DNA from 3 places in the Glutamicibacter sp. MCAF14 genome. Region 1 is predicted to be linked to each of the others. Evidence: predicted binding sites of a transcription regulator. Region 1 holds the regulator's gene; each other region holds the start of a gene.
What was found. The regulator LexA, encoded in region 1, represses DNA repair genes until DNA is damaged. The targets are predictions, from matches to a motif close to TCGAACANNTGTTCGA.

Region 1 (10,446 bases):
CAATGCAGAGTGCGGAAGGCGGGCAATCATGCCGATCAGCAACAACAATGAGATCTGCGGTTGACGCAAAATCTGCCAATAGCTTTTCATGCCCGGAAAGTTCCTTACCTAATCACAAGGAGCCCGCCGGCTTAGTTCGGCGCGCTGTGCAAACTGAGTTCAAGAGAATCCACTGCTTCAGCGAATTCGGTGTTTTGGGACAATCGTCCGTGTAGTGCGCGAGTAGTTTCGCGTGCATCGTCCTGACTCGTGCCAGGAGCGAAAATAAGCTGCAGGTTCAGCTCCGGGCCAGGACCTCCCCCAAGGACGACCTGGCCGTCCTTGCTTCGGGAGCCTACTCCCTTGCCCGGGGCCACCTTGACGGTCCGCAACTGGTTGAAATCCTCAATTGCATTTTGGACCAGGCTAGCGACCTGCTGGCTTTGATAGCTCGGAATCCAGTCCACCTGCTTGGCCAGGGTCCAAAGCCCCGGTCGTCGCAGCACGAATGTGAAATCGCTTCCCGGATCAAGGACTAGCAGCTGGCATTCTTCGCTCACTGCAGACAGCGCGGCGCGTGGGGCATACACTGCTACCGGCCGCGCTTCCTTATGCCAAGCCTGCAAACGTTCCACAGTGGTGAAGATTGGCAGAGCCATACGGCCATCTGGAGCCTTGATCTTCACCAGGGCCATGTCCGCTTCCTTATCGGATGCGAAACCGTGCTCCGTCATGGCTTCTTCACCGAGCTGAGCTACCACTGCGACGAAAACCCTGGCGTTGGCCAGTGATTTATGCACTTCGCTCTCCCCCGCGCTGCCTTCACGCAGGGCGGTGAGTGCGGCGAGGACATTTGCGTCGGCTTTGCCGTCGTCCTTGTCGAAGTTATGCAGTGGGTTGCCTTCGCCGCTGAGGTCTCGGCCTTCCCAGTCCTGACCGGCTGAGTCGGTTTGAGAGCCTGCCTGTGCCAGCGCGGCAACGATATGTCCCGGCAGATGGCGTTTAGGTGCAGATGGCGGTTGCTCAGTACTCATAGGATCCATGCTATCTGTGGTTTCAAGGTTGGTGCAGTGAAGTTCTAAAACTGTGTTCATGAGGTTGGACACCCCGCCGTCGGCACTTCAGATTTCCATTCGCTGCTCACGCGTGAGGATATTTGCCTAGGTGGCAGAGCACGGCGATTCTGCTTCGCATAGAGGAAAAGGCGATTCAAAAGCGTGAGCTTCTGAATCGCCTTTTCCAAAGACTGCGTGGAGCCTAGCGGTGCCCGGCAACATCCAACGCTTCTTGCAGCGTGAACTGGCCCGAGTACAGGGCCTTGCCCATGATGGCACCTTCGATGCCTTCTGGAACGAGTTCGCGCAGAACGCGCAGGTCCTCCAGCGAGGAGATGCCTCCCGAAGCAACGATTGGCTTGCTCGTCTTAGTTGCGATCTCCCGCAACAATTCAACGTTCGGTCCGCGCAGGGTGCCATCCTTGGTCACGTCGGTCACGACGTAGCGGGCACAGCCGGCATCTTCAAGGCGTGCCAGCACGTCCCAGAGGTCGCCGCCGTCCTTGGTCCAGCCGTGGCCGGACAAAGTGGTGCCGCGAACGTCCATGCCCACCGCGATCTTGTCGCCGTGGCGTGCAATGGCCTGCTTGGTCCATTCAGGGTTTTCCAGTGCTGCGGTACCAAGGTTGACTCGGGTTGCGCCGAATTCAAGTGCCCGATCCAAAGAAGCATCGTCGCGGATGCCGCCGGAGAGCTCGACCTTGATGTTCAGTTCCTTGGCGATGCGCTGGACAATGTCCACGTTGCTGCCACGGTCAAAGGCCGCGTCCAGGTCAACCAGATGCAGCCATTCTGCTCCGGCGTTCTGCCACGAAAGCGCCGCTTCCAGCGGATCGCCGTATCCGGTTTCCGAACCGGCTTCGCCCTGAACCAGGCGTACTGCCTGGCCGCCAGCGATATCTACAGCAGGCAAAAGCTCGAGAATTGGTTGCTCGCTCATGATGTCCTTTGTGAAGAAGTAATGAATTTAGTAGGTCAAGGTCCAGGCGGCGATGAGGCTCAGGCCTGCAAGCACCCACAACGCGATGATCCATGAGATGTGGGCTTTCTGGCTCTTAAGCGAGATCGCTCCACCTGCGAGGAAGGCACCGACAACGCCCAGAATTAGGGTCCACATCTTTAGAGCGTCCCCAACCAGTTGCGAAGCAGCTGAGCTCCAGCATCGCCGGACTTCTCAGGGTGGAACTGCACCGCCGAAAGCGGGCCGTTCTCAACGGCTGCCACGAACGGCGTGCCATGCGTTGACCAGGTCACCTGCGGTGGGGTCATCGCTGGCTGGGTGACATCGAATGCCCACTGCAGCACGGCGTAGGAGTGCACGAAATAGAATCGTTCATCTTCGATGCCAGCAAAGAGCTTGGAGCCTTCGGGAGGGCGTACGGTGTTCCAGCCCATGTGCGGGATGACCTCGGACTGCAGTCGTTCGACTTTGCCTGGCCATTCTCCAATGCCCTCGGTTTTCACACCGTGCTCCACGCCTTCTTCGAAAAAGACCTGGTGGCCGACGCAAATGCCCAGTACCGGCAAGCCGCCAGCGATACGGCGGCCAATCCAGCGCAGCGCACCGGTTTCTGTCAGCTGTTCCATCACCGAGGCGTACGCGCCCACGCCGGGAACGACCAGCCCGTCGGCAGCCACAATCTTCTTTGGATCAGCGGTCAATTCCACTTCGGCACCGGCAGCTTCCAAAGCGCGCACGGCCGAGCGCACGTTGCCTGAGCCGTAGTCCAGAACAACTACAGTTTTCTTTTCCACTTACAGGGCACCCTTCGTGGATGGGATCTTGTCGCCCATGCGCTCATCGCGCTCTACTGCTTCGCGCAGGGCGCGGGCAAAGGACTTGAACTGCGCTTCGACGATATGGTGCGGATCGCGACCCGAGAGCACCTCGATGTGCGCGCAGATCTGCGCGTGGAAGGTGATGGCTTCAAAGACGTGACGGGTCATCGAACCAGTGAAGTGACCGCCGATCAGGTGATATTCCTGGCCTGCTGGTTCACCGGAGTGCACCAGGTATGGGCGGCCCGACACGTCGACGACCGAGCGGGACAGTGCTTCATCCAGTGGCGCATAGGAGGTGCCGAAGCGGCGGATGCCGGCCTTATTGCCAAGTGCAACGCGCAATACTTCACCAATGGTGATGGCAGTGTCTTCAACCGTGTGGTGAACATCGATATGGGTATCACCGGTGGCGCGCACGGTGAGGTCGATGAGCGAATGCTTGGATAGCGCAGTCAGCATGTGGTCATAGAACGGCACCGAGGTGCTGATCTCAGAGACACCGGTACCATCGAGGTCCAGTTCAACGAATACGGACGATTCGCTGGTGACGCGTTCCATGCGGGCGCGGCGTGCACCAATCAATTCGGCAGACATGTCTTCCTTCGCTTGTCTTGGATTACTTCTGTGAGCCGAGCAGTTCGGCAAGCCGTTCTAAGAAGGCTGTGGTTTCGGATTCGGTTCCTGCAGTGACGCGCAGGGTTCCCGGGATTCCATTGTCGCGGATGATGATGCCGGCTTCCAACAGCCCTTCCCAAATAGCATGGGGATCTTCAACACCACCAAAGAACACGAAATTGGAATCGGAGACCGAAGGCTTGAGGCCAAGTTCCTTCAGTCGGGTGACAATACGGTCGCGTTGCGACTTGATGTCTTCAACTTGGGCCAGCAACAGCTCAATGTTCTTCAACGCGGCAATGGCGGTCGCTTGGGTAACTGCCGAGAGGTGGTACGGCAACCGCACCAACCGGATCGCGTCAGTAACTTCAGGAGCTGCAGCCAAATAGCCTACGCGTGCGCCGGCCAGCCCGAAGGCTTTGGACATGGTGCGCGAGACGATCAAACGCTGGCGGCCATCGAGCAAGGTCAGTGCGGATTTGGTGCTGGCCAATGAGAACTCTGCGTAGGCTTCGTCGACGATCAGCACGCCGTCATGCTCGCTCAGGGCTTCATACACTTCGGTGATGACGTCCAGGCCAAGCGCCGTGCCGGTGGGGTTGTTGGGCGAGCAGAGAAATACGATATTCGGCTTGTGCTCGCGCACCTGTGCGGCCGCGGATTCAGCGGACAGGGTGAAATCTGCAGCGCGCGTTCCGGCAATGTAAGACGTGTCTGTTCCACTAGCAAGCAGTGGGTACATGGAGTAGGTAGGAGCGAAGCTCATCAGCGAACGGCCAGGACCGCCAAAGGCTTGCAGGATTTGCTGAAGGATTTCATTGGAGCCGTTAGCAGCCCAGATATTTTCCTTGGTCAGCGAATGCCCCAGGTAATCGGCGAGCAATTCACGCAGTTCGGTGAATTCGCGGTCCGGGTAGCGGTTCAACGTTGCCGCAGCCTTGGCCACTTCTTGGGAAATGGCGTCTACGACTGTTGGTGGCAACGGATGGGTGTTCTCGTTGACGTTCAGCTGAATGGGCACATCAATTTGTGGTGCGCCATAAGGGGATAGCCCGCGGAGATTCTCACGCAAGGGCAGCTGACTCAAAAGTTCACTGCGGTCATTCACGCATCAAGTCTACGTGCGCAGTGTGCCTGCAGGTGAATCCGCTACGAGGGCAGGTAACAAACCTGAGGCAGGTGGTGCAAGCTAGCCAGCGAGGACCGGAATGGACAAGGTCTCGCCGATCTGGATTTCGCTGCTGTTCAACGCGTTCAATTCTGCGATGTGGTCGACCGCGGAGGTTATGTCATAGCCAGTGGCGTATTCCCGGGCCAGACTCCACAGGGTATCTCCTGGAATAACGGTGACGTCCACGGTTTCGATTCCCGCCGGAGTGTTCGCTGCAGCATGCGCGTCGGAAGAAAACATTGCGATGAAGAACGCTGCTGCGACGGTGAGTGCAAAAATAGGCAGTCCAACCAGCACGGCCCATCCGCGGCGGTTGATGCGGATCTTTAGTGGCGTCTGGGTCTGATTTGAGTCAAGTGCGACGGTTGCCATGACTTTGTCTCCTCAAAAATTCAAGTGATGCGAATGTGTATTCGAAACTATCGATTCGAAAACTTGTTCTAACTTCGTATATCTGTTCTAACAGAGGTTTGCAGAACTTGTCCAGAAGTTTTCGAACAAATCTTTGAAAGAAGCTCGCTTATCTACTAAGATTTCGAAGTAGACGAGCAATGAAAACATCACACCATCTAGCTCCGACAGTTTGGACTTACGAACTTTCGAATATTTGCTAGGGAAGGCAAAATCTCATGTCAGCTTCACAACGCACTCCCCGATCGAATGCACGTTCGCTGACGATTCGCCAAAAGAAGATCCTGGAGACGATCCAGCGGTCTATCGGCAAGAACGGCTATCCACCATCGATGCGTGAGATTGGCGACGCAGTTGGCCTCAAGAGCCTTTCGAGCGTGACTCACCAGCTGAGCCAGTTGGAAAAGCTGGGCTACATCCGTCGCGATCCACGCCGTCCGCGCGCCATGGAAATCCTGCTCCCGCTGCAGCTGGCCGAAGATTCAGAGGCTGCTGAAGCTTCGAAACCAGCAGAGCCAGTCATCAACGAAGACGCCAAGATCATTGAGCTGAGCACTTCCGCTGACACCACCATGGTCCCGCTGGTAGGTCGCATTGCCGCTGGTGGCCCAATCCTGGCCGAACAATCCGTCGAAGATGTTTTCTCGTTGCCTCGTCAGCTCGTTGGACATGGCGAATTGTTCATGCTCAAGGTATCCGGCGATTCAATGGTTGACGCTGCGATTTGCGATGGCGACTGGGTAGTTGTCCGTCGCCAGCAGACGGCAGACAACGGGGATATCGTCGCAGCACTGCTCGACGAAGAAGCCACGGTCAAGACGTTCCGCCAGCGCGATGGGCATACGTGGTTGCTTCCGCAAAACTCGCGCTACGAACCAATTTTGGGCGATGCAGCAACCATCATGGGACGTGTAGTCTCCGTCATGCGCTCACTCTAATAGTTGCCCCTCGATTGCGCTGGTGCTTGGCACCAGCGCAATCTTCGTTTAATGCGCTAGCGCCCAGTGCTTGATTCGAGGCCGGCCGCGGCGCAGAAGATCATCCAACGCTGCACTGCTGCTGAAAGCCGGCGTGGCTCTTGGTCTTTTAGATGATGCGCGGTCGCCATGACCAGCGTCTTGGCGGTGTCTCGGCTAGAGGCCTCCAACCGCTCATCGGTGGCGGCAAGAGCCAGATAGCGGCAGAGGATCCCCGCAAACAGGTTGCCATCTCCTCCATGGTTGAATGCCAGCACCCCTGATTCCGAGGCCAGGGACTGCGCGGTCGCTTTGATCAGCACCTGGGCATGAGCCAGGTCCGCAGGTTCGCCGAGCTCAAGCAATGCACCAAGGACGGTTCCCTGGTTATAACTGTAGACCGCTGGTTCCAGCCGGTGTCCGCGTTCATTTATCCGCAGTCCGTCCAAGTACAGTCCGTGTTCAGAGCTGAACAGCTTAGCTTCCAGCCATTGCAGAAGCTCACGCGAGATTTCCTTCTGTCCAGTACGGGCGAAGAACAATGCCGCTGGCGCGTTAGCGGGCGTGTTTTTGAAGTCCCGCTTCCTGGACCAGTACAGGCCACCGTCCAGTACATCATCCTTGCCTTGATGAAGCTGCTTGCCCAGCACTCGCACTGCCAGCTGTGCATGCTTGTTCTTCTTACCGGACGCCTCATGGGTGAACCGAACCAAGCGTTCGCTGGCCAGGGCCAGCCATGCCATATCGTCGAAAAAATAGTTGGGCAGGACCCCGAAGTTCCGCAGGTGGATGCCACGCAATAAGGCGTTGGCCAGGGCCAGTGCTTCGCCAGCCAGCTTGTCGTTGCCTTCATTCAGGTACGCGTAACCATCATCGATGATGGCATCCAGGTAATGAGCTTGCCACCAGTAGTTCCATTCACTGAAGGGATGCGAGAGCCCGTTGAGGTCGCTGAGCATGCTTCCATCGAGCAATCGTTGCGCTGTGCTGTAGCTGCGTCCAATCCACGTTCCAGGCAACCCCATGAGGCGATACCCAAAGCGAGCGTGGGTATCGATCGCGGTTTGATGTGCCAATACCTGCATGGAATCCATGGCGCCTTTCCGACTCAAGAATTATCGCTTCTAATGCCGACATTAGCGCATCAGGAAACCTTCAAGCCGCTGGCGGTTAAATGACTTGAGCTGCCCCTTATCCAGGGGCAGCTCAGAATCATATGTTGGCAATGGCTGTTATTCGCCCGGGTTCAGACGCTTGAGAACACCGGAGATGACCTTCTTATCAACCGTTGGCCACATCGGTGGCAAGGTAGCTTTCAAGAAGCTTCCGTACCGTGCCGTGGCCATCCGCGAATCAAGGATCGCTACAACGCCCTTGTCCCCAACCGAGCGGATCAAGCGCCCAGCACCCTGGGCCAGGCGGATCGCCGCGTGCGTCGCGGCAACCTGCATGAACCCATTGCCACCGTGTTTGGCTACGTCCTCAGAACGGGCCTTGGAGATAGGATCATCGGGGCGCGGGAAAGGGATCTTGTCGATGATCACCAGGCGGCACGAATCACCGGGCACGTCCACGCCCTGCCACAGGGTCATGGTTCCAAAGAGGCAGGTGTCCCGTTCGCTGCTGAATTGCTCGACCAATGATTTCATGCTGGCTTCGCCCTGGCACAAGATTTCGACGTCCAGGCGCTCGCGCAAGATGCTGGCTGCTTCTTCTGCAGAACGCTTGGAAGTGAACAACGCCAAGGCGCCGCCACCCGAGGACTTGATCAGGTCTTCAATCTCATCCAAGGTCTCGGCCGCTAGCTGACGGCCGGGCTTCGGCAGGTGCTTAGCGACATAGAGGATGCCCTGCTTCGGGTAATCGAAGGGACTGCCCACGTCCACGCCGGTCCAAGAGGGTGCGCCAGCACCCATCAAGCCCAGGGAACCTGCGACTGAATCAAACTGCGATCCGATGGCCAACGTGGCGCTGGTCAAGATGACCGTGCGTCCGTCGAACAGGCCTTCGCGCAACTTGCCGGCTACCGACAGTGGCGCCACGTTCAAGGTGGCCGGCTGAGTTTCATCAGCCTCGACGTAGCCTCGGCCTTCGACGAATTCGCGTGGACGGGTGGTGTAGAGGACCTCGCGCCGCTCTTCGCATTCGAGCATGCGAATCGCATCATCCATAACGGCTTGCAGCTGGGAGCGTGCGGTCTGCCGACCGCCATCGGCCGGCGCATTGGCTTCCGGCTTGGACAATGCCAGCGCCAAGCGGGCCTGCTCCACAATGTCGTTCAGGGCAATGCCCATATCTTCGCGCAGGCCCTGTTCCAGCAAGCCTGTGGGCACGCCGGTCAGCGCTTTCTCCAAACGGTTGGCGGCCTTGACCATTTCATCGACGTTGACACCGCAATGGCGCTTGGCTCCACCAGCAGCGGTCAGCACCATGCGCGAAGAAAGCGCACCAGAAACCGAACTGGTGACACGATCTTGCAGTTCGTGGGCCTCATCGATGATCGCGACTTCAAAGTCCGGCAGGACCGAAAGCCCTTCAAAGGCCGAAACTGCCAGCAGCGCATGGTTGGTGATCACCACATCGGATTCGGCCGCGCGAGCGCGCGCCATTTCCGAGAAGCACTCGCCGGCCATCGGGCACTTCTGCGAGCCGAGGCATTCCATGGCCGAGACCGAGACCTGTTTCCAAGCCTTGTCGCTGACGCCGGGCACCAGCTCATCGCGGTCACCGGTTTCGGTCTCTTCAGCCCATTCGCGAAGTTTCATCACTTCGCTGGCCAGTGGAGAGTAGGTGGTGCCAGCAGGTACTGCTGGCTCATCCATGGAGAACAAGGTGCCCTCGTCATCCGGGTACCCGCCACCGAGCTTATACTGGCACAGGTAATTGGAGCGGCCCTTGAGCAGGGCCACATCCATTGGGCGCGAGAGCTTGCCCTTGAGCGATTCAAGCAATCGCGGTACGTCACGGCCAACAATCTGCGATTGCAGCGCCAACGTCGCGGTGGAGACAATCACTGGCTTGGCGCTGGTCTGCGCATGAGCCAGTGCCGGAATCAGGTAGCCCATCGACTTACCTGTTCCGGTACCGGCCTGCACCAGCAGATGCTTCTCGTCTTCCAACGCGCTGACAACGTGCTTGACCATTTCCTGCTGGCCGGTGCGCATGGCACCGCCCATGGAAGTGACCGCGGCCTCTAGAAGTCCCAGGGCCTGCTCTTGCTTATCCATGAAGGTTGAAAGTCTCCAACTCTGCAGCAAAGGAATCTCGCACCTTGACGATCAGTCGGGTGCCGTTCTCCAGATGTTCGCTTTCCAAGATCTCAGATTCACTCTGATGCAGCTTGGCGATCAAATCCCCACGGTTATAGGGAATGAGCACCTCAAGCTGGATGCCTGGTCGTGGAATCGAGGAGCTGATCTTTTCCAGCAGCTCTTCGATGCCTTCACCGGTGTGCGCAGAAACGACGGCGGTGTTCGACTCCCGGTTGCGGATGCGTTCGATGACAAACGGATCAGCCACGTCAGCCTTGTTCACCACGATGATCTCGGGGATGTTCAACGCGTCGACTTCGCCCAGCACAGTGCGTACTGCTTGAATCTGCCCTTCAGGGTCCGGGTGGGACCCGTCTACGACGTGCAAGATCAAATCCGAATCGGCGATTTCCTCCAGGGTGGAGCGGAAGGCTTCCACCAACTGAGTCGGCAAGTTGGATACGAATCCAACGGTGTCGGCCAGGGTGTAGGTCAATCCGTCCTCGGTCGCGGACTGGCGAACGGTTGGATCAAGGGTGGCGAACAACGCGTTCTCCACCAGCACCCCGGCGTTGGTCAGCCGGTTCAGCAGCGAAGACTTGCCAGCGTTGGTGTAGCCGGCAATGGCTACCGCTGGAACCGCATTGCGCTTTCGATTGGCGCGCTTGGCTTCGCGTGCAGGCTTCATGGCCTTGATCTCGCGGCGCAGCTTGGCCATGCGGTCGCGAATGCGACGGCGGTCCATTTCAATCTTGGTTTCACCCGGCCCGCGCGAACCGATGCCGCCACCGGCGGCACCCACTCGGCCACCGGCCTGGCGGGACATCGATTCACCCCAGCCACGCAGGCGTGGCAGCAGGTATTCGAGCTGGGCCAGTTCAACCTGGGCCTTGCCTTCACGCGACTGGGCGTGCTGGGCAAAGATGTCCAGGATCAGGCTGGTGCGGTCGATGACTTTGACCTTGACGATATCTTCCAAGGCACGGCGCTGCGAAGGAGCCAATTCTGCATCGACAACCACGGTATCGGCACCGGATGAGGCGACGATTGCGCGCAGCTCTTCGGCCTTGCCCGAGCCCAGGAAGGTCGATGGGTCTGGCTTGCTGCGACGCTGAACCAGTCCGTCTAGAACTTCGGAGCCAGCGGTCTCTGCCAAAGCGGCGAGCTCACGCAAGGAGTTCTCGGCGTCGGTGACAGTTCCTTCGCTCCAGATCCCGGCCAGCACG
Region 2 (7,947 bases), on a different contig from region 1:
TATCAGTGCAAAGCGCGCGGCCATAGCCGTCTATAAGCATCGCTACCCTTAGGCGGCTTTCACGGTCAACAGCTCACGCCAGTGGGTCGTGTACCGCGGGCTCATCATTTCCCGCCGCATCTCCCACGCCGGCCCCTGCTGTAGTCCAGCACGACCTAAGCCGATGGACTTCACACCGTGCTCGGAACGAATCTGCTGGATCAGCGGGCCGATCTGTTTCGCCTCATGCGCCGAAACAAACGGGTCAAATGTCTCCTGCATCGCTACCGGCTGCAGATCCATCACCACCACACCAGCCCGCGCATATTTCACCCCGACCAAGATCTGGGGGAGTAGCTGCTTCGCTGCGCGGGTGAGCACTACCGGATCAGCAGTCGGACCGGGCAGTTTCACCGTGATCGCTGGCTGGTGATCCTGGTGCTGGTTGTAGTAGCTGGTCATCGCCCACGCGGAGAGGATCTTGGCCTGTTTCTGGTGCTTATGCAGCCGTGCCGAGGCTTGCTGCGCATAAATCCCCATCACCTGCTCCATGCCCACCCGATCAGTGATCGGATCGGAGAAACTGCGGGAGAAGATCAGCTGATCCTTGATCACCCGTTCTTCTTCCATCGGGATGCAGGGAATCCCGCGCAGCTCTAAAACGGTGCGCATCTGCACAATGGAGAACTTATCCCGGATACGCACCTCATCAGCATCCCGCAGCTCTTTTGCCGTCCAGATCCCAAGCCCCCGCAGTCGTTTAGTCAGCCGGGGGCCGATGCCCCAGATCTCGACCGTCGGAAGGCGGGCTAACAGGTTTTCGGTGGTGGTCCGTGGGGCGCGGTCCCACACGCACACCCCGCCTAGCACACTGAGTTTTTTGGCGCACTGGTTCGAAAGTTTGGCCAAGGTCTTCGTTTTAGCGATGCCCACACAGACCGGCAACCCGGTCAGCCGAAACACCTCAGCCTTGATCTGCTCACCCAGGGCTTGCAGCTCATCCAGCGTGCCGCTCACGCCGAGGAAAGCCTCATCAATGGAATAGACCTCCACCCAAGCCGAGAAACGGCCTAAAAGCTTCATGACGCGGGTCGACATTTCCCCATACAGCTCGTAATTAGAGGACTTCGCAACCAGCCCGAGACGCTCAGCGTCGGCGGCGAGTTTGAACCAGGGCGCCCCCATCTCAACGCCCAGGGCTTTGGCTTCGCTGCTGCGTGCGACCGCGCAGCCATCATTATTGGACAGCACAATCACCGGGCGGGTTTCGAGCTTCGGGTCAAAGACCCGTTCGCAGGAGACATAGAAGCTGTTCACGTCCACGTGCGCGATGTATTCGCCCCGCTGTGCCGGGTCGGGGGAGTCTAGAGGTGATGGAGGCATGTGGTGGCCACGCCCCAGATCCGAAAATCCGATAGTTCTGCCACGCGCAGATCGGGATAGTCCGGGTTCTCAGCCTTGAGCACCACCCCGGCAGGGCCAGTGGATAACCGTTTGACGGTCATCTCCCCGTCGATCACCGCAATCACCACGTGTCCATCTCTAGGCTTTACGGAGCGGTCCACGATCAGCTCATCCCCATCGCTGATCCCCGCACCCTGCATCGATTCGCCTGAAACTCGGACAATAAACGTGGAGACCTGGTCGCGGATCAGCATCTCTGACAGGTCGATCTTCGTGTCTGAGTAGTCCTGGGCGGGGGAGGGGTAGCCGGCCGGGACCCGGTCCAGCGCCATCGCGATCACGCGCTGCGGCGGGGACGCCAGTGCACATACTTGTATTCGATCAACTTTCATAATGATACCCAATCATAGAAACTATATTCTAATATTTGAGTGTAGAAGGATGGACCGACATTTGAGGTTGAGAAGGGGACCACTGTCTCCGCATTATTAGAGGAAGTTTCATAAAGTGCCTATTGTGTGCGGGCTTTGTGCAATTTGCTGGCTGCATTTCCCGGGTTGGAACCCCGTACGGTGATGCACCACATGTTAGGTATTGCTCGGCAAGTTGGGCACTCGATACCTATTCCACTTCTAGAATTTGGGCTCATTTTCTTCTTCTGCTCTGCACTGACGAACCGAGCGGCACCCGAAATTATGCAACTTGCAGCTAGCCCTGCAACTCCGAAACAGGCGATGAGTATAACCGGCAAAAGCTGCGAGATAAGGGAGGCGACTGAATTCTCGACGATTTTATTGATGGCATAAACGGCTCGATCACTGTATGTCGGATATCGATTCTGAATCTTGGTTGACCACTCAGCAGATTTTTCGAAAATTGCGTGCCGTACAGGGTCTACCCATTCACGTCCCTCGTCAGGAACCGATTCAGCATGTTCAGTCTCAGACTGGCGTTCGCCCAGTTGTTCAAGGGCGGCCTCAGACGAATCTTGAACAATTTCGTCAATCATCTCATCGATAGAGGACGATTTCAGCTGTTCGATAAAAGTTGTGTAAACCGTAGACATCTCTGACGAAGCCAAGACTGAGCGCATGGAGTTGAGTGCTCCGGAGTTGGCTAATATTCTTTGAGCTGCGTTGCTGGCGTCTATCGAGACACGCATGGAGTCGAGTATGCCGGAACTGGCCATCGCTTGTTGTACTGCTTTGGTGGTGTCTAGCGAAGCTATCGAGGCACGCATGGAGTTGAGTGCTCCGGAGTTGGCTAATATTCTTTGAGCTGCGTTGCTGGCGTCTATCGAGACACGCATGGAGTCGAGTATGCCGGAACTGGCCATCGCTTGTTGTACTGCTTTGGTGGTGTCTAGCGAAGCTATTGTTTTCCGCAGAGATTTGAACTTATCGGATTCAAAATCCGGATACTGGGCGATGTTCATGATGTGAATTCTACTTCTGGGTGAAACGTCCTTCGCCAATACTTGACTGAGGAATAGCTATAAAGGCCACGCAACTAGATGTTCGGCTTACCTTCTTTGTGATTTTTGGTGGAAGCAAATAGGCGGAAAATCCAAATCATTCATTGGTAGTCCAGCGCTATCTTTTAGTAAACTCCTCCCACTTCACGGAACAGTTGCTCGATGGCTTCTTTGGACGTTGCCTGGGACAACTTTTTCTCCAAATGGTCGTCGGTTTGGCCGGAGAGCTGGATCGCCAGCAGAACGCTCTCATTGTTCTTGATGACAATCGCGGCCCGACGGAAGTCAGCGTCATGTTCGCGGACGTAACGGGCCAAGGCCGCCCACTTTGGTGAAGTATCAGCCAGCGAGTGGTTGTGCGGGTCCACCAGGTCAATCGCTACTCCGTCCTCGCCGTCATCGTGGAAGAACAGGAAGTCTGGGTAGAGGTTTTTGGACACCTCGGAGTCCAGATAGTGAACCGACAGTGCATGGCTTCCGCCGACAGGGTTCCTGTACCAGCCCAGCAGTGTGTCAGAGGTTTGCTCGGCTTCAAGGACGCTTTCCTCCCAGCCGGTGAAGTTATCGGGGAACAGTTTGGTCTCGGGCAGCGCGTAGAGATGGCCCGCGTACAGCGGCAGGGCCTCGACTAAACCGGTGTCCTTGTTCAGGATCTCCGTTTTCTGGGAGATTGTCTCGGGCATGCCGAGAGTACTGGTGAGTGCAGATCCGAGGGGAGCGAAGATGGTCTCGAATTCTTGGCGCTGTGTTGGCTTCAGGCGTGCCACCGAGCCGGCCGTGTTCCGTCGCCAAGATTCGACGCGTGCACCGCACTGGGATTCTAAGGCTTCCCGAGCTTCGGTAGACCGTGCCAGGGCAACTGTTCGGACAACCACTTCATCCCATTCCAGTTCTCCGGCGATGACCAGCGAGGTGCTGTACCAGGCTGCGGCGGCGTCGGGGAGCCGTCGTTTGGCCTCCTCCAGAAGCTGGCGCAGATTCTTCTGACTGGTAGCAGCCGTACGCGCAGTGGTCCCGGTGTTGGCACCGCTGTACTGGTCGAACGTGGCCATTTCAAAGCTCACTTCGAGCAACGAGTCGGCAATCTTATTGATAGCAACACGGTTCTGGCTGTACACCGAAGCTAGGGTCTCCACGACCACTTCGCGCGATTCCTGGGTGTAGGAAGATCCACCTGGATGCTCGAATTCGGAGTTGTCCAGCAGAGTACCGAGGCGCACTAGGCGATTCACGTTCGAGCTGAAACGGCGTACCGGTTTCTGCTCCCGCGACAGACCGCTGATGGCGTCCCAGACTGCTGTCGGAATATCCGGATTTCGCGTCATGCGCTTGGGATTCAACTGCACCGGAACCTCGATGTCCGCCGAATCCATGAAAGATTTCACGACCATCGCCACTTCAGCTTTGTTGAAGTGCGGCAGATACAGATCCACTGAATTCAGATCGTCGAACTCCGGCTCTTCGATATTCTTGGCCAAGGGGTTGCGCACCATTCGGCCGATGAGCTGGGCGATCTGCGTGTGCTCTTGAGCCGTACGCAGGGACACCATGACCTCGGCGCGGGGGCAATCCCAACCGGTGGTCAGTGCCTGCTTGAAGATCACTGCACGCAGGTTCCCCGATTGCGAGATCGAGGTCGGGGCAATGTACTGGACCACCCTGGGCATTTCGACACCGCTCAACCAGGTGGTGGTCGTGATGGGTGAGTGCTCACCGAACGAATGGGCAACGGAATCGGCGTCGTCAAAAGCGTCGGAGGCATCCGTGAGTGTCTGGACAATCTCGCCGATCTTGGCATCGGACGTCATGTCAGGCACCTGAATGGCCAGAAGCGGGACCGGATAGGATGAAGCGCCCGTGGCACGTGCCCAGTCCTGCCATTGCCGGTCGGAATGGTCCAAGTCAGCTACAGCCTGGCGAATCAGGGTGTCATCACTGGGCTGGTCATCCACCGCGTAGCTGACGTTGATGCGCTCTTTGATGAGACCGGAGGCGCGCACCTTTTGCACATCGGCAACGACCTGCACCAGAGATCGACCCGATGCGCCGCGCATGGCCTCCTCAAATTTCTTAGGCGTTGCTGACAACCCGATGACAATAGGCGCCGGCGGGTTCACGATGGTGCGGAAAGTGCCGTTGCCTCCCGGCACCTCGATGGTGGCTCCGTCGAGGATTCGGCGCAGTATCGTCGGCCGGCTCCGGTCGGTGGCTCCTCGGTGGGCCTCGTCGACCAGGACGATGAAGCCGCTGCCTCGCTGTTTGATGGTGTTGCCGATGGTTTCCCAGAGCGAATACCGGCGCCCGTCGCCGGTCTGGATGTGGCGTTTTGCACCGGTACCGAGTTTTTGGACGTTCAGGAAATAGACGAGGCCGGGGTTGAATTCTGCCTGGTCAAAGTCTGCTTCGACAGTCCTGAGCATGTTTATGTTGATACGGTCGGACGAGGCTTGGATCTTCTTGCGGGACTGCTCGTTGAGTTCTGCGTCGTCGGTGAGCCATAGAACGGTGGTTTCCGGACGCGGATCTGAGTCTTCCGTCCCGAAGAACAGCCCCTCCAGAACGGCCGAGGCAATCACGGTTTTGCCGGCGCCGGTGGGAGCGCTGATGCCGATGGCTGTCTTGCGCTCACTGTTGGAGCGGAGGCGTTGGGTAGCGATGCTGATTTCGTTGAGGGTGTCCTCAACAACGTCGGCTTGGTAGTCGGCAAGGGTGAAGTTCACGAATCGCTCCGGTTGATCTGGAAGGCGTCAAGGTAGGAGCCGTAGATGGGCTCAACGGTTATCTCGTCCCCGAACGCTTTGCCGGCGAGGCCGCCCTGTTCGGGAGAGTCGGTGATGATGAAGACGTGTTTGACCTGATTGGGCTTGGTCGCTAGAAGTTCGGCAAGTTCTGCTGCTTTGCCTGCGTTGAACAGCACCGCCATTGAGGACTTTTCGTTCCATTCGTAGTCTGGGCTGTCCTCGGTGCGCTGCACAATTGAGCCCACTGCGCCGGATTTCATCCAGAACAATGGTGCGAGGTTCTCGTACTCCAGCGCTGCGTGGACACGGCTCTCTTCCAGGTAGGCAAGATCCAAGAACTCTACGTTGGCTGGCAGACTTTCTGAGTAGGCAGATCCGTCTTGGCGGACACCGGTCACGATGGTCTCGATGCGGGGCTTGGTGACGTGATGGAACACGCCCTTTGCCTCGTATTCTGCGGAGCCTGGCTGATGGCCGGCTTTGCGCAGCGCGGCGTCGTCTTTGGCTGACAGCTCGTTGTTGGTGACCAAGATGCACTGACGCGTACCTTGGTCCTCGGCGTTCAAGCGTATGACCGCCTCAGCAGTCGTGCCTGATCCGCCGAAGAAATCGAGAATCACGGCTTCTTTGGGGGCGGCAAGCCCAATCCACCTCATCAAGACATTGTGATCCTTAGGGAATGGGAACCGTCTGTCATTCAAGATTTTTTGCAGATGTTGACTCGACGCCAACCTGTTGGTTGAAAATACTGAGGAAGTAACTTGAGATTCAACGCTGTCTAGGTATGACTTCCTGCGCGGAACTTTTTTTTCGTCCGGTCCAAAAGCAATCTCCCCAGCGTCAATGAGCTCTTGCATTCGTAAAGGGGAGGCATAGCGCCATCCGGCTGAAGGAACAGTAACTGGCTTATTTGTGATCGGGTGAAGGACGTCGTAGCGTGGCCCACCGGAGCCCGGCCACGAAAGCGGCACATCATCGTTGTATAGGCGACCAGTTATGGGTTCAATGCTCTTGAAACGTGAAATCCCCTCGTCGACCTGCAAGCTCTTGCTCTTAAGCCACAACCGATAGGCCGCTGTTGCTTTTACTGCGTCCCCATCCGCAACCCGAAAGCATTCGGCAGCTTTCGCATGTACTTCGACGAGACCAATTTTCTTCTCGCGCCAAGTCACATCCGATTCGCGTAGAGACTGTTCGTTCTTCGCATAGATGAGCATGTAATCTGCGCCGTTGGAAACGTAGCGGGAATCGTTCTTACGGCCGCCCTGCCAGACCACGTCGGAGATGAAGTTGTTGTCACCGAAGATCTCGTCCATGAGCATCCGCAATCGGTGGTGCTCTTCGTCGCCGATGGCCACGATGATGACGCCCGTTGACTTGAGAAGTTTTTTGGCCAGCGTCAGTCGGCGTTCCATGAAGCTCAGCCACTTGGAATGCTTGAAGCTGTCTTGTTCACCGACGTAGTGGTCGTTGTACTGCCACGTTTTATTGCCTGTGTTGTACGGCGGGTCAATGTAGATCAGATCCACGGATTCCGGGTGGGTGTATCCGAGCATTTCCAGGGCGTGGAAGTTCTCCCCGTTGATCACCACGTGAGCGGGGTCTTCGGGGTTGCCGGTGCGTACGGAACCCACAGTCTTCAGACCTGGGAAGACCACTTCGCCGAACTGCCGAGCCGCCGTTACGTTCGAGAGCTTCTCTTCGAACACGTTGCCATGTTCGTCTGCAAGAGTCACAGAGTCGCCGCTGATGGCGCGGACCTTGTGGAATGTGCCGTCTGCTTCGCGGATGACTGTGCGACCTCGGCGCACCTGGGCCTGGGGCATCCGGATGCCTTCGGGAGAGTGTCGTTCAAAGACGAGTCCGAACTTCTTGGTGGTGCGCTCGAACTCAGCCTTGAGCTTTGCTCGGAGCCCTTCGTCCGTCACCTCGTTCAAGTAGACCTCGAACATGCTTTTGGACATGACACTCCTAGAAAATCGCCGCGCGTACGGACACTAGCTTTATTTCTATCAGCAAAAGGTATGGGCGCCGATCAATTGTCGGATTCCTGGGGTCAATGTCGCATAATTTCAGCCCTTCGAGTCGGACCACGCCCATATTCAGAGAGGTCATAAGCGCGCGCCCCTAGGATAGACGGATGCTACATCTACAAATCGCCGCGACCGCTCAAAATACGATCGCCTGGGCACAGTACATCCCGGCGGTCATCGGTCTTGGTGGTGTCGTCATTGGTGGGCTGATCACGTTCGGTATGCAGGCATGGGAAAGGCACCTCACCCGGACAGCGAAGATGATGTCAGAGGTGGCCGAGATCGTCGTCCTGTCCACAGCCATCAAAGATGGGCT
Region 3 (10,446 bases), on a different contig from region 1:
GACCTGCAAATCCACATGTACCGGCGGCCTGTCGGCAAGTGGCTGGGGCTTGAAGTCCAGCAGAGCTTCGGTACTGATGGAATCGGCCTGACCTCGACGGTATTGCACGATGCCACTGGCCCTTTCGGGCGCGCTGAACAGATCTTGACGGTGCGTTCTCGCTAATTCGGTGCCGAGGTATGCAGCCCAGCCAGAAGCTTCTTCAATTCGGGTTTCGACTTCAAAATGAACTGGCGTTGGCGGTACTTTTCCCGGTCTGCTCCGTGGGCTTGGAAAAGTGCGTAGCCGCGCTTGATCAAGAACAGGATTGGCTTGCGGCGCTGCGCCACGTCGCGGACAAAGCGGCGAAGTGCGGTGACTAGTGCAGGTTCATCGACATAGTAGGCCTGAACGTTCAGTCCCTTGGCTCGTAATGGCTCAAGGATCTCGTAGAGGAAGATGCCTTCGGCCACGATGGGACCACCGATACAGGTGATTTCCCGGTGCCCGTCGTAGCTTGAGGTAGCGATCGAGTAGTTAGGCACCATTGTGGTGCCGTGCTCCAGCAGATCATCGATGGCCTGGAGCGCGGCTTCCTTGTTCCAGGTCGCTGAATGATCCCAATCGATCTCACCGTATGCAGTTCGCGGGAAGGCGAAGGATTCCCCGTCTTCGCTGATCTGGCGGTAGAACTCATCAAGCGGCAGGTGGGGTCGGCCGAATCGCGAGGCGAGGTAGGACTTGCCCGAACCTGAAGGTCCGCCGATCAGGATGACAGGGGTCGAAGAATTTGGCACGCTTTTTATTATGGCCCAGAAAAGCTGGGCAGGGGCAGTCAAGTGCTGTGACATCTAATCCATCTGGGACCAAATGCTGAATTAGACTCAGTTTTATGAGTTTGTGGAATCCCCAGTCAGATAAGCCGTTGTCAGTAGTGATCGAAGATCCTAGCGGTGACCCGTCGGCTGATTTGGAACGCGGGGTGCAGCTGCTGAGGCAAGTGCAATCCGGCGAGCGTGGAGCCTTGCTCCGGATTTACCGGCCGGACCCCACCTTGGCTTTCGGCCAGCGAGATGTACGACTGGCTGGATACGAAGCGGCGAGAGAAGTTGCCCAACAGCACGGCTTCGCGCCCTTGGTACGCAAAGCTGGCGGTCGGGCTGCGGCCTATCACCGTGGCACCTTGATCGTCGATCACATTGAGCCTGAGGATGGTTCGGTGATGCGCCAGCAGATCCGTTTTGAAACTTTCGCGCAGCTGTATGCCAATGCTTTCCAGCGAGTTGGCGTCAATGCGCAGGTGGGGCCAATTCCGGGGGAATACTGCCCCGGGGATCATTCGGTTCACGGAACCCCCGATGAGAGTTCGCCGCGAAAATTTCCGGTGAAACTGGTCGGCACGGCCCAGCGTGTGGTTTCCGGCGCGTGGCTGTTCTCCTCGGTATTCGTGGTGGAGGGTTCCGCCTCGCTGCGCCAGGTGCTGGACGGGGTTTACCAGGCCATGGGCGTGGCGATGGATCCAACGACGGTAGGCGCGGCCAATGATCTGCTTACCGGGGTTACCACCGAAGCGTTTAGTGCTGCGTTGCTCGAAGAATACCGTGAGCACGCCACGCTGATTGGGCTCTAACCGGGCTTAAAGCAATGAATCGGCACCAGCAGGTGCCGATTCATTGGTGAAGGGACTAGGCGCCGACGCGTGTAACGACCTCTTCGATGCGTGGGTTGGTCGCTGCGGTGCCGTCAGGGAAGATCAGGGTTGGTACGGTCTGGTTGCCGTTGTTGAAGGACTCGACGATCTCTGCCGTGCCTTCAACTTCCTCGATGTTCACCTCGGTGTATGCAACACCCTTCTGATCCATCAGACGCTTGAGGTTGCGGCAGTAGCCGCACCAGCTGGTGGTGAACATGGTGACTCCGCCTGCAGCGGGTACATACTGGTCAAGGTTCAATTCGTTGCTCATACTTGGTGTAACGGCAGCACTGTTCGCTTTGTTCCCCGGTAGGCGGAAAAAGTTCACTGATTTCTTTGCGCCCGCTCGCTAGACTGGGAGCAGATTTTCCTAGAGGTCCAAGCTTAAGGGGCAGGCGATGTGCGGACGGTATGTGATGGCCAAGGCCATCGGCGATCTGGTAGCCGAGGCCGAGGCAGAAGCCGACGCCAACCTGGAACTGCGGCAGTCGTGGAACGTCGCTCCGACCACCGACGTGCCGATCGTGCTCGAGCGGCTGATCGACGATGAGCTGCATCGCCAGATTCACGTGGCCCGCTGGGGCTTGGTGCCAGGCTGGGCCAAGGAACTGTCCGTAGGCGTGCGTGCCTTCAACGCACGCAGCGAGACGGCCAGCACCAAGCCGACGTTCCGTTCGGCGGTGAAGAAGCGTCGTGCGCTCGTGCCGGTGCAAGGCTACTACGAGTGGAAGAAAGAAGGCAGCAAGAAGCGTCCCTTCTACGTGCATCGCGAGGATGGGAAGCTGATCTTCTTCGCCGGACTCTATGAATGGTGGAAAGACGAGGACGGCGCCTGGGTCCTGTCGACCTCGATCATGACCATGGACTCACCATCGGCAGAAGAACCCGGAGTGCTCGGTGAACTAGCTGGCCTGCATGATCGTCTGCCGATTCCGCTGGATCAGGAGATGATGGGCCGCTGGCTGAACCCCGCCGAAGAAGACGGCGAAGGGCTCATTGAACAGATCCGTGCCCAAGCCTTTGATGTGGCTTCCACTTGGAGAATGCATGAGGTCGATACCGCAGTGGGCAACGTGCGCAATAATTCTCCCGAGCTCATCGAAGAGCACAGCAACTCATTGTTCTAGCCTCGGATGGCTGAGCCGTTGGGCTTGGAATGGTACCGGAATCCCAGATAGCTGCTGGCCAGCAAGGTTCCTGCCACAAGCCCCAGCTTTCCCATGACGCTGGCCATGCTGGCCGGAGCGAATTCCGCTTCGCTCAGCGGCGCATAGGCGAACCAGCCGAAGGTTCGAACCTGGTTGTAGTCCCATACCAGTGCTGCGATACCACCAGCTGCCAGCAATAATCCGGCGATCAGGAACCAGGCCTTGAACCGCGTGAGCTGGCGAAGCGATAAGCCGCTGGCAACCCCAAGCGCTCCAACGCCGAGCAAAGCCAGCACCCAACCGAGAACTTCGGTGGGACCCGGGCCAAAGTAGATTTCAGAGTCTTCGACCAGCGGTACATAGGATCCAGAGTAGAAAACTACTTCTTGCTGACTGTCCCACCACAGCACGACGATGCCGACGATGATGAATACTGCCGCGCCCAGGAATAAGGCAGCGGCGGACTTGTAGCGTTTATCTGAAGGCATGTATTTAATCTTGCCATCATCAGATGTTTTGCGCATCAACTTTAAACACGAGCGGCAGCCGGCCCTAAAGGCCTGCTGCCGCTCGATGCGTGGTGCTTAGTGACCGCGCTTGATCCATTCATCCAGATTCGGTGCTTCGGCACCGATCGTGGTGGCATCGCCATGGCCGGTGTTGACCACGGTTTCGCCTGGCAGATCCAGCAGCTTGGTGCGGATCGATTCAACGATCGTCTCGAAGCTGGAGTAGCTGCGGCCGGTAGCGCCAGGGCCGCCGTTGAACAGCGTGTCACCGCTGAACAGCACGCCCAGGTCTTCTGCGTAGAAGCAGGTGGAACCAGGCGAGTGCCCAGGGGTGTGCAGGGCGGTGAGCGTAGTACCGGCGATGGTGAAGGTGTCGCCTTCGCTGATTTCTGCGTCCACGTCGCGCTCCGGGTAGACAGCTTCCCAAAGCATGCGGTCTTCCGGGTTCAAGAACAGCGGAGCGTCTACGGCATCTGCGAATTCTCCGGCGGCACGAATGTGGTCATCGTGTCCATGGGTGAGCAGCACGGCCATCACTTCGCGTTCACCGACAGCCTCGCGGATCTTGCCAACATCGTGGGCCGGGTCGATCACCATGACCTCGGAATCATCGCCGATGATCCAGACATTGTTATCGACATCCCACGTGCCGCCATCCAGCGAGAAGGTGCCGGAGGTGACGACGTTTTCAATGCGGGCGGTCATTAGAGCTCCACCACCGAACGCAGCACGGTGCCTTCGTGCATCTTCTTGAACGCTTCTTCGATTTCATCGATCTTGATGCGCTCGGTGACGAAGGAATCCAGATCCAGGCGGCCCAGCTTGTACTGCTCGACGAGCATCGGGAAGTCGTGGCTCGGCAGGCAGTCGCCGTACCAGGAGCTCTTCAGCGAACCGCCGCGGCCGAAGACATCGAGCAGTGGCAGCTCGAGCTTCATTTCCGGGGTAGGCACGCCCACCAGCACGACGCGGCCGGCAAGGTCGCGGGCGTAGAAGGCCTGCTTGTAGGTTTCCGGGCGGCCCACTGCGTCGATCACGACGTCGGCACCGAAGCCGCCGGTCAGTTCCTGAATGGCTTCAACTGCATCGACCTTGGAGGAATCCACGGTGTGGGTGGCGCCGAACTTCTTGGCGCCTTCCAGCTTGTCCGAGTTCACGTCCACCGCGATGATGGTGGTCGCCCCGGCCAGCTGTGCGCCGGCAATTGCCGCAGCGCCCACGCCACCGCAACCGATCACGGCTACGGACTCGCCGCGCTTGATCTCGCCGGTGTTGATGGCGGCACCGATGCCGGCCATGATGCCGCAACCGAGCAGGCCTACGGCAGCTGGATCGGCATCTTCGTCAACGATGGTGCACTGGCCTGCGTGGACCAGGGTCTTCTCGGCGAAGGACCCGATGCCCAGTGCAGGTGAGAGCTCGGTGCCATCTTCCAGGGTCATCTTCTGGGTGGCGTTGAAGGTGTTGAAGCAGTACTTCGGCTCGCCCTTGGCGCACGCGCGGCACTGGCCGCACACTGCGCGCCAGTTCAGGATGACGCGGTCGCCCACCTTGACGTTGGTGACGTTCTCGCCAATCTCGCTGACTACTGCGGTGGACTCGTGGCCCAGCAGGTACGGGAATTCATCGCCGATGCCGCCGAGCTTGTAGTGCAGGTCGGTGTGGCAGACGCCTGTGGTCAGCACGTCAACGACGACTTCTCCGGGTCCTGGATTCGGGACGATGATGTCGACGACCTCTACAGGTGCGTCCTTAGCGCGCGAAATGACGGCTTTGACCTTATGGGACATGGAAATAAGCTCCTGAAAGTATCGGCTGTTACTGTCTCGATACTATCGGTGTGCCGCGCGCTAATCGAGTATTGGGCGACCCATGACGCAGGAAGTTTCGCGCACGGCCAATTCGGTCAGGGTTTTGGCGGGTTCCACCGGCGTTGAATATGACGCATGCGGCATCAGGTTCCGGCAAGCAAGAGAGTAGCACCGGCAGCGGAGCTGATCGCCCGCACGAAGTTTGCCTTGAGTCAGCGTCTTTCATAGCGTGCCCATGCCAACGTCTTGGAGTGCAGCGTTCCGCCGGGTTTACGCACTGAGCCTTGCGCAGCTGCGAGCCTCGGCAGGTCAGATTCAGCTTCCCTCCCTCGGTCGGAGTTTCCTTGCGAGTATCGAGCGCGCATCTAACTGTCGGTGCAACTGACTAGTGTAACTATCGTTCGAACACATGTTCGAATATAATGGATTCACCTAGTAAGGAGTGCGCTCGTGGGGATATTCACCGAGTCGATCGAGGTTGCTCGCGCAACGGATGGAATGCCGTTGCGCGTGAAATGGCGGGGGCGGGACTACCGTCTGGTTGCCGAACCTCAGCGTTGGTTCGAACGCCGCAAATGGTGGGACGAGAACCTGCGGATCCCGCGCGGCATTGGTGCTGGAATTGCCGACTATGAGATGTGGCGCCTGCAGCTGGTTGCGGTGCGCGGATCCCAAGAGGTGCACAGTGTTGATGTGAGCTTCGATGCGCAAACCCAACGGTGGCGACTGGTGCGAGTGCACCAAACCCTGGCCCGCAGCGCCTGAGAACGCGGGAAGGCGAACATATCTTCGAAGGACCTCCATGAGCTTCACCCACCTGAACGTCAGTTCTTCCTACAGTGCCCATTACGGGGTCTCGCACCCGAAGCAGCTGGCCCAGGCGGCCAAGGCGCAGGGCGCGCAGATGCTCGCGCTCACCGACCGCGATGGACTCTATGGAACGGTCAAGCATGTGGCGGCGTGCATGGCAGAAGGACTGGACCCGATTCTCGGAGTGAACCTTGCGGTGCTCGATACCCACGGCGACACCCATGGGCGGATTATCCTGCTGGCCCGTGGACGCTGCAACGGTGCCGGATATGCGGCGCTATGCCGAGCTATCACCCTCGCGCACAGTACTGCGCATGGCGTTCCGGGGCTGAGGATTGAGCAACTGGCGCACTTGGCTGCTGCCGGAAACCTGGTGCTCCTGCTAGGCGGCGAATCAGACGTGTCCCGCGCAATCCTCAAGGGCAGCTATACCCAAGCCCGCGCCTTGCTCGCTGGCTGGAAGAAACGGCTGGGAAAAATGCTGCGCGTGGAAATCGCCACATATCTCTCCAGCCCAGGATCGCGCTACAGCCTCGGTGAAGCAGCCCGCTTGCTGCGCTACGCCCACGAGCGGGGGATCAAGGCCGTGCTCACCAATGCCGTGCGCTACGTAGACCCCGACGGAGCGGTCACCGCAGACATCCTGGACTCCGCACGCGCCCTGCACAGCCTGAAGAACCTGGACTCCTGCCAGCCCAACGGCCAAGGATGGCTGAAAACCCCGCAGCAGATGCGCCAGCTGGCCAAGGAAATCGGGCAGGCCACCGAAAAAAGCTGGGCGCACCAGCTCTTGCGCGAAACCGAAGCGCTCGCCGAATGGGCCGCAGTAGACCCGGTGGCTGATCTTGGATGGAAGAAACCGGTGATTCCCGAAGCTAAGGTCATTGGCCTGCGCCGCCCAGCCATGCAGGAACTCACCGAGCGTGTCCATGGGGCAGTGCCTGGGCTATTGGGCGCTGAGAAGCGCAGTGTGGTTGAAAAACGCCTTGCCTTGGAGCTCGGGGTGATCGACCGGCTGGATTTCGCCGGCTACTTCCTGACTGTCGCCGAAACCGTCAAGCTGATCACCGGCATGGGGATCCGCGTAGCCGCCCGCGGCTCCGGTGCCTCCTCGCTGGTGAACTACCTGCTGGGCATCAGCCAAGTGAATCCGCTGGCCCACGACCTGGTGTTCGAACGCTTCCTCTCCGATACCCGTACCACCTTGCCGGATATCGACATTGACGTGGAATCCGCACGCCGCCACGAGATCTACCGCGAGATCTTCTCCAGCTTCGGTGAAGAACGGGTAAGCCTGATGAGCATGCAGAACGCCTACCGTGCCCGCGGAGCAGTGCGCGATGCCGGAGCGGCTCTCGGGGTGGAGCAAGAGCAGGTGGATGAGATCGCCAAGCAGCTCTGGCGTTTCTCCGCCTCCTCCTTCCGTGAAGCACTGAGCGAGAAACCCGAACTGGCCGCCTTGGCTGAGCGCATTACCGACGACACCCAGCTCGATATCCTCATTGACGCCACCGAACGCCTGGACCGGCTGCCCCGGCATATCTCCATGCACCCTTGCGGGGTGATCCTCTCCGATGCGTCCCTGCTGGACCGCACCCCTGTCCAGCCCTCGGGCATTGGGCTGCAGATGAGCCAGTTCGACAAGCACGACATGGACCTCATGGGGCTGATCAAGCTGGATGTGCTGGGGGTACGCATGCAATCGGCCATCGCCTACACGCTGGAGGAGATCGCCCGGATGCACCCGGACAAGCGGTCAGCGGCCCGCGCCGGAGGGCATGTCGATGACAGCTACATTTCCGCCACCGGGGTGATCGACCTGGCCCGGGTGCCGCTGGATGACGAACCGACTTTCGAATTGATCCGCTCCACCCATACGCTGGGCTGCTTCCAGATCGAATCCCCAGGGCAGCGCGAACTGGTCGGCAAGCTCGCCCCGCGCGAATTCAACGACCTGATCATCGACATCTCCCTGTTCCGTCCAGGTCCCATGCAATCGAATATGGTCAAGCCCTACCTGGAGCACCGCCACGGATTCGCTCCCGCCCAATACCTGCACCCGGATTTGATTCCCGCGCTCGCCGAAACCCACGGGGTGACAGTCTTCCATGAGCAGGTGCTGCGCATCTTGCATGTGCTCACCGGTTGCGGGCTGGGCATGGCTGATGTCTACCGGCGTCTGTTGGGGGACCCCGAGAAGGAACCCGCAGTGGAACGCTATGTGCGCACCGAAGCGGCTAAGCGCGGCTATGCCCAGGAAACCATCGACAAGGTATGGGAGGTGCTCTCCGGCTTCGGCTCCTTCGGCTTCTGCAAGGCCCACGGGGCGGCCTTTGCCGTACCCACCTACCATTCTGCCTGGCTCAAGGCCCATCACCCCGAGGCCTTCCTTGCCGGGATCTGGGAACATGACCCGGGGATGTATCCCAAGCGGCTGCTGGTCTCTGAAGCGCGGCGCATGGGCGTTCCGATCCTTCCGCTGGATATCAACCGCTCCACCGGGCACTATCGAGTCGAACGCATCTTCGAACATGCTCCGGCTGCTGTGCCTGCGGTACCTCGCGCCGTTGGATCCCAGCGCCCCGGACGCTACGGCATCCGCCTGGCCTTCCGCGACATCCACCAGATGAGCGAACGCGAAGTGCAGCGACTGGTTGCCGGACAACCCTATGAGCACCTGGCCGATGTCCGCGCCCGTGCAGGGCTGTCCCGGCGCACCTACCAGAACCTTGCAGCACTCGGAGTGTTCGATTCCCTGCTGACAGGAACCTCGCGCGCTGACACGATCGCCCACACCCAATCCATGTCGCACAGCTCCCTGCCGGCCAAATACCGCCCCGGACCCGGCCAGCTTGCCTTGGACCTCGGACGAATCGAGCATATTGCCGAAACCGGAAAGCAGTTGGACCCGGCAGATATCGTGCGCAACGAACTGGACCTGATGCATCTGGATGCCAGCGAGCACCTGATCACCTCATACCGCCAACGCCTAGCCCACCTGACCATCACGCAAGCGGCCGAGCTGCTGCACCTGCGCAACGGAACCGAGGTGCTCGTTGCCGGGGTACGCGTTGCCACGCAGACCCCGCCGATGCGGGGAGGCAAGCGCGTGGTGTTCATTTCCGTGGATGACGGAAGCGGCTGCATTGACGCCACCTTCTTCGACGACACCCAGCAGCGCACAGGACCATTGCTCTTCTCCACCCGCATGCTGCTCATCCACGGGGTAACCCGGCGTACCGGACCGCGCGGCATTTCCCTGCAAGCGCTGAACGCCTGGGACCTGCACCAGCCCGAGACGCTGCCTGCGGCCGGATACCTCGAAGCGGCAAGCCGTCCGCAGCCAAGCTATAGGCCGAAGCTGGGACAGGAAGCCGGGAAGCTCGAATCTGTCGCGCAGCTTGCCAAGCGCATGGAGGCTGAAGGCCTGGACCAGCGCGGCGCGTAGCTAGACCGAGGAAATATGCCCGTCGGCGTCAATCACGAATGAAGGATTGTGCACGAAATCCCAGCGGAAACCGTCGGGATCCGCCACACAGGCGCTCTTCCCGCCCCACGGCTGCACCGTAGGCTCGGAAACCGAAGTTGCTCCCGCATCCAGCGCTCGCCGGTAGTGGTGATCCACCTCTGCATCGGTGTGGACATTGTGGCCCAAGGATATTGGAGGCGCCGATTCGCCGTGGCCTACATTGCCGTACTCGGAGGGCATCTGCTTGATATCCCACAGTGCCAGCATCAAGCCGTATCCAGCGCGGACAAAGGCAATTTCCGGATGGGCTGGCTGGACCAGTTCAAAGCCCAGCCCCTCGGTGTAGAACTTGGTTGAAGCACCGACATCGCGCACGCCGAGGGTAATGGCGCTGATGACCGGTGGGGTCGACTTGTTCATGCCTCGAGCCTATGCCGATGGCGGGGATTGCGAAAGGGATGCGGCGCTACGCATCACTGCGTATAGCGGGCAGAGTAAGTGCGGGGCAGACTGGAGCATGGCGGTGCGATGCGCCGTCGAAGATTGGAAAGAATCAATGACGGCGGCTGGAAAAGCCTTGCTGCTGCCGTCGAACAGCTCGAACGCTCATGAGAATGCCGAGATGGACGTGCTGGATTCTGGCGGGGGTCGCCTATGCCGCTAGCGATGTCGAGAACCATCTCGATGGTCCTCAGACCCTGTGCAGACCGGTCTTCGCCGATGCAGTCGGCGACGGGGTTGCTGCTTCTGACTCGCAGGAGGCAAAGCCCTGGGGTCGCGCGCCACGGACAGATCATGGGGGCGTGGCGAGCAATCCGCATTGCTGGGCGCGCAGGACAGCCGAGAGACGATCTACCGCGCCCAGCTTCCGGTACAGGTTCTCTTGGTGCTTGTGGACAGTGCGCGGGGAAATCCGCAACTACGCAGCGATGGAGTTCGCGGTGTTTCCTTCGCCCAGCAGCTTGAGCACAACCTGTTCGCGGGTGGTCAGTGCCTGGGCAGAGCCGTCCAGGGGGCCTGCCGGCCT

Region 2: a site for LexA is predicted at 1,791-1,806, ahead of AB4Y71_RS15700 (LexA family protein). Genes of this name have one in related genera too.
Region 3: a site for LexA is predicted at 5,542-5,557, ahead of AB4Y71_RS10915 (DUF6504 family protein). Genes of this name have one in related genera too.

The regions. Positions count from the first base shown of each region.
Region 1 covers NZ_JBFREO010000003.1:40,008-50,453, forward strand. The annotation lists gene AB4Y71_RS05580 (MFS transporter) at 1-90, opposite strand, end outside; gene AB4Y71_RS05585 (SseB family protein) at 132-1,013, opposite strand; gene priA (bifunctional 1-(5-phosphoribosyl)-5-((5-phosphoribosylamino)methylideneamino)imidazole-4-carboxamide isomerase/phosphoribosylanthranilate isomerase PriA) at 1,237-1,974, opposite strand; gene AB4Y71_RS05595 (hypothetical protein) at 2,002-2,151, opposite strand; gene hisH (imidazole glycerol phosphate synthase subunit HisH) at 2,154-2,789, opposite strand; gene hisB (imidazoleglycerol-phosphate dehydratase HisB) at 2,790-3,410, opposite strand; gene AB4Y71_RS05610 (histidinol-phosphate transaminase) at 3,433-4,539, opposite strand; gene AB4Y71_RS05615 (LysM peptidoglycan-binding domain-containing protein) at 4,621-4,974, opposite strand; gene lexA (transcriptional repressor LexA) at 5,232-5,951, shown strand; gene AB4Y71_RS05625 (glycoside hydrolase family 76 protein) at 6,008-7,063, opposite strand; gene AB4Y71_RS05630 (ATP-dependent DNA helicase) at 7,202-9,196, opposite strand; gene hflX (GTPase HflX) at 9,189-10,446, opposite strand, start outside.
Region 2 covers NZ_JBFREO010000009.1:188-8,134, forward strand. The annotation lists partial or broken gene AB4Y71_RS15690 (hypothetical protein) at 1-52, shown strand, start outside; gene AB4Y71_RS15695 (Y-family DNA polymerase) at 49-1,362, opposite strand; gene AB4Y71_RS15700 (LexA family protein) at 1,344-1,715, opposite strand; gene AB4Y71_RS15705 (hypothetical protein) at 1,895-2,818, opposite strand; gene AB4Y71_RS15710 (DEAD/DEAH box helicase) at 2,983-5,577, opposite strand; gene AB4Y71_RS15715 (site-specific DNA-methyltransferase) at 5,574-7,550, opposite strand; gene AB4Y71_RS15720 (hypothetical protein) at 7,739-7,947, shown strand, end outside.
Region 3 covers NZ_JBFREO010000004.1:707,901-718,346, reverse strand. The annotation lists gene AB4Y71_RS10955 (thioesterase family protein) at 1-165, shown strand, start outside; gene AB4Y71_RS10950 (uridine kinase family protein) at 162-776, opposite strand; gene AB4Y71_RS10945 (lipoate--protein ligase family protein) at 872-1,609, shown strand; gene AB4Y71_RS10940 (glutaredoxin domain-containing protein) at 1,665-1,943, opposite strand; gene AB4Y71_RS10935 (SOS response-associated peptidase) at 2,071-2,799, shown strand; gene AB4Y71_RS10930 (hypothetical protein) at 2,796-3,308, opposite strand; gene AB4Y71_RS10925 (MBL fold metallo-hydrolase) at 3,405-4,034, opposite strand; gene AB4Y71_RS10920 (S-(hydroxymethyl)mycothiol dehydrogenase) at 4,034-5,119, opposite strand; gene AB4Y71_RS10915 (DUF6504 family protein) at 5,591-5,905, shown strand; gene AB4Y71_RS10910 (DNA polymerase III subunit alpha) at 5,943-9,398, shown strand; gene AB4Y71_RS10905 (VOC family protein) at 9,399-9,839, opposite strand; gene AB4Y71_RS10900 (LuxR C-terminal-related transcriptional regulator) at 10,213-10,338, opposite strand; gene AB4Y71_RS10895 (hypothetical protein) at 10,339-10,446, opposite strand, start outside.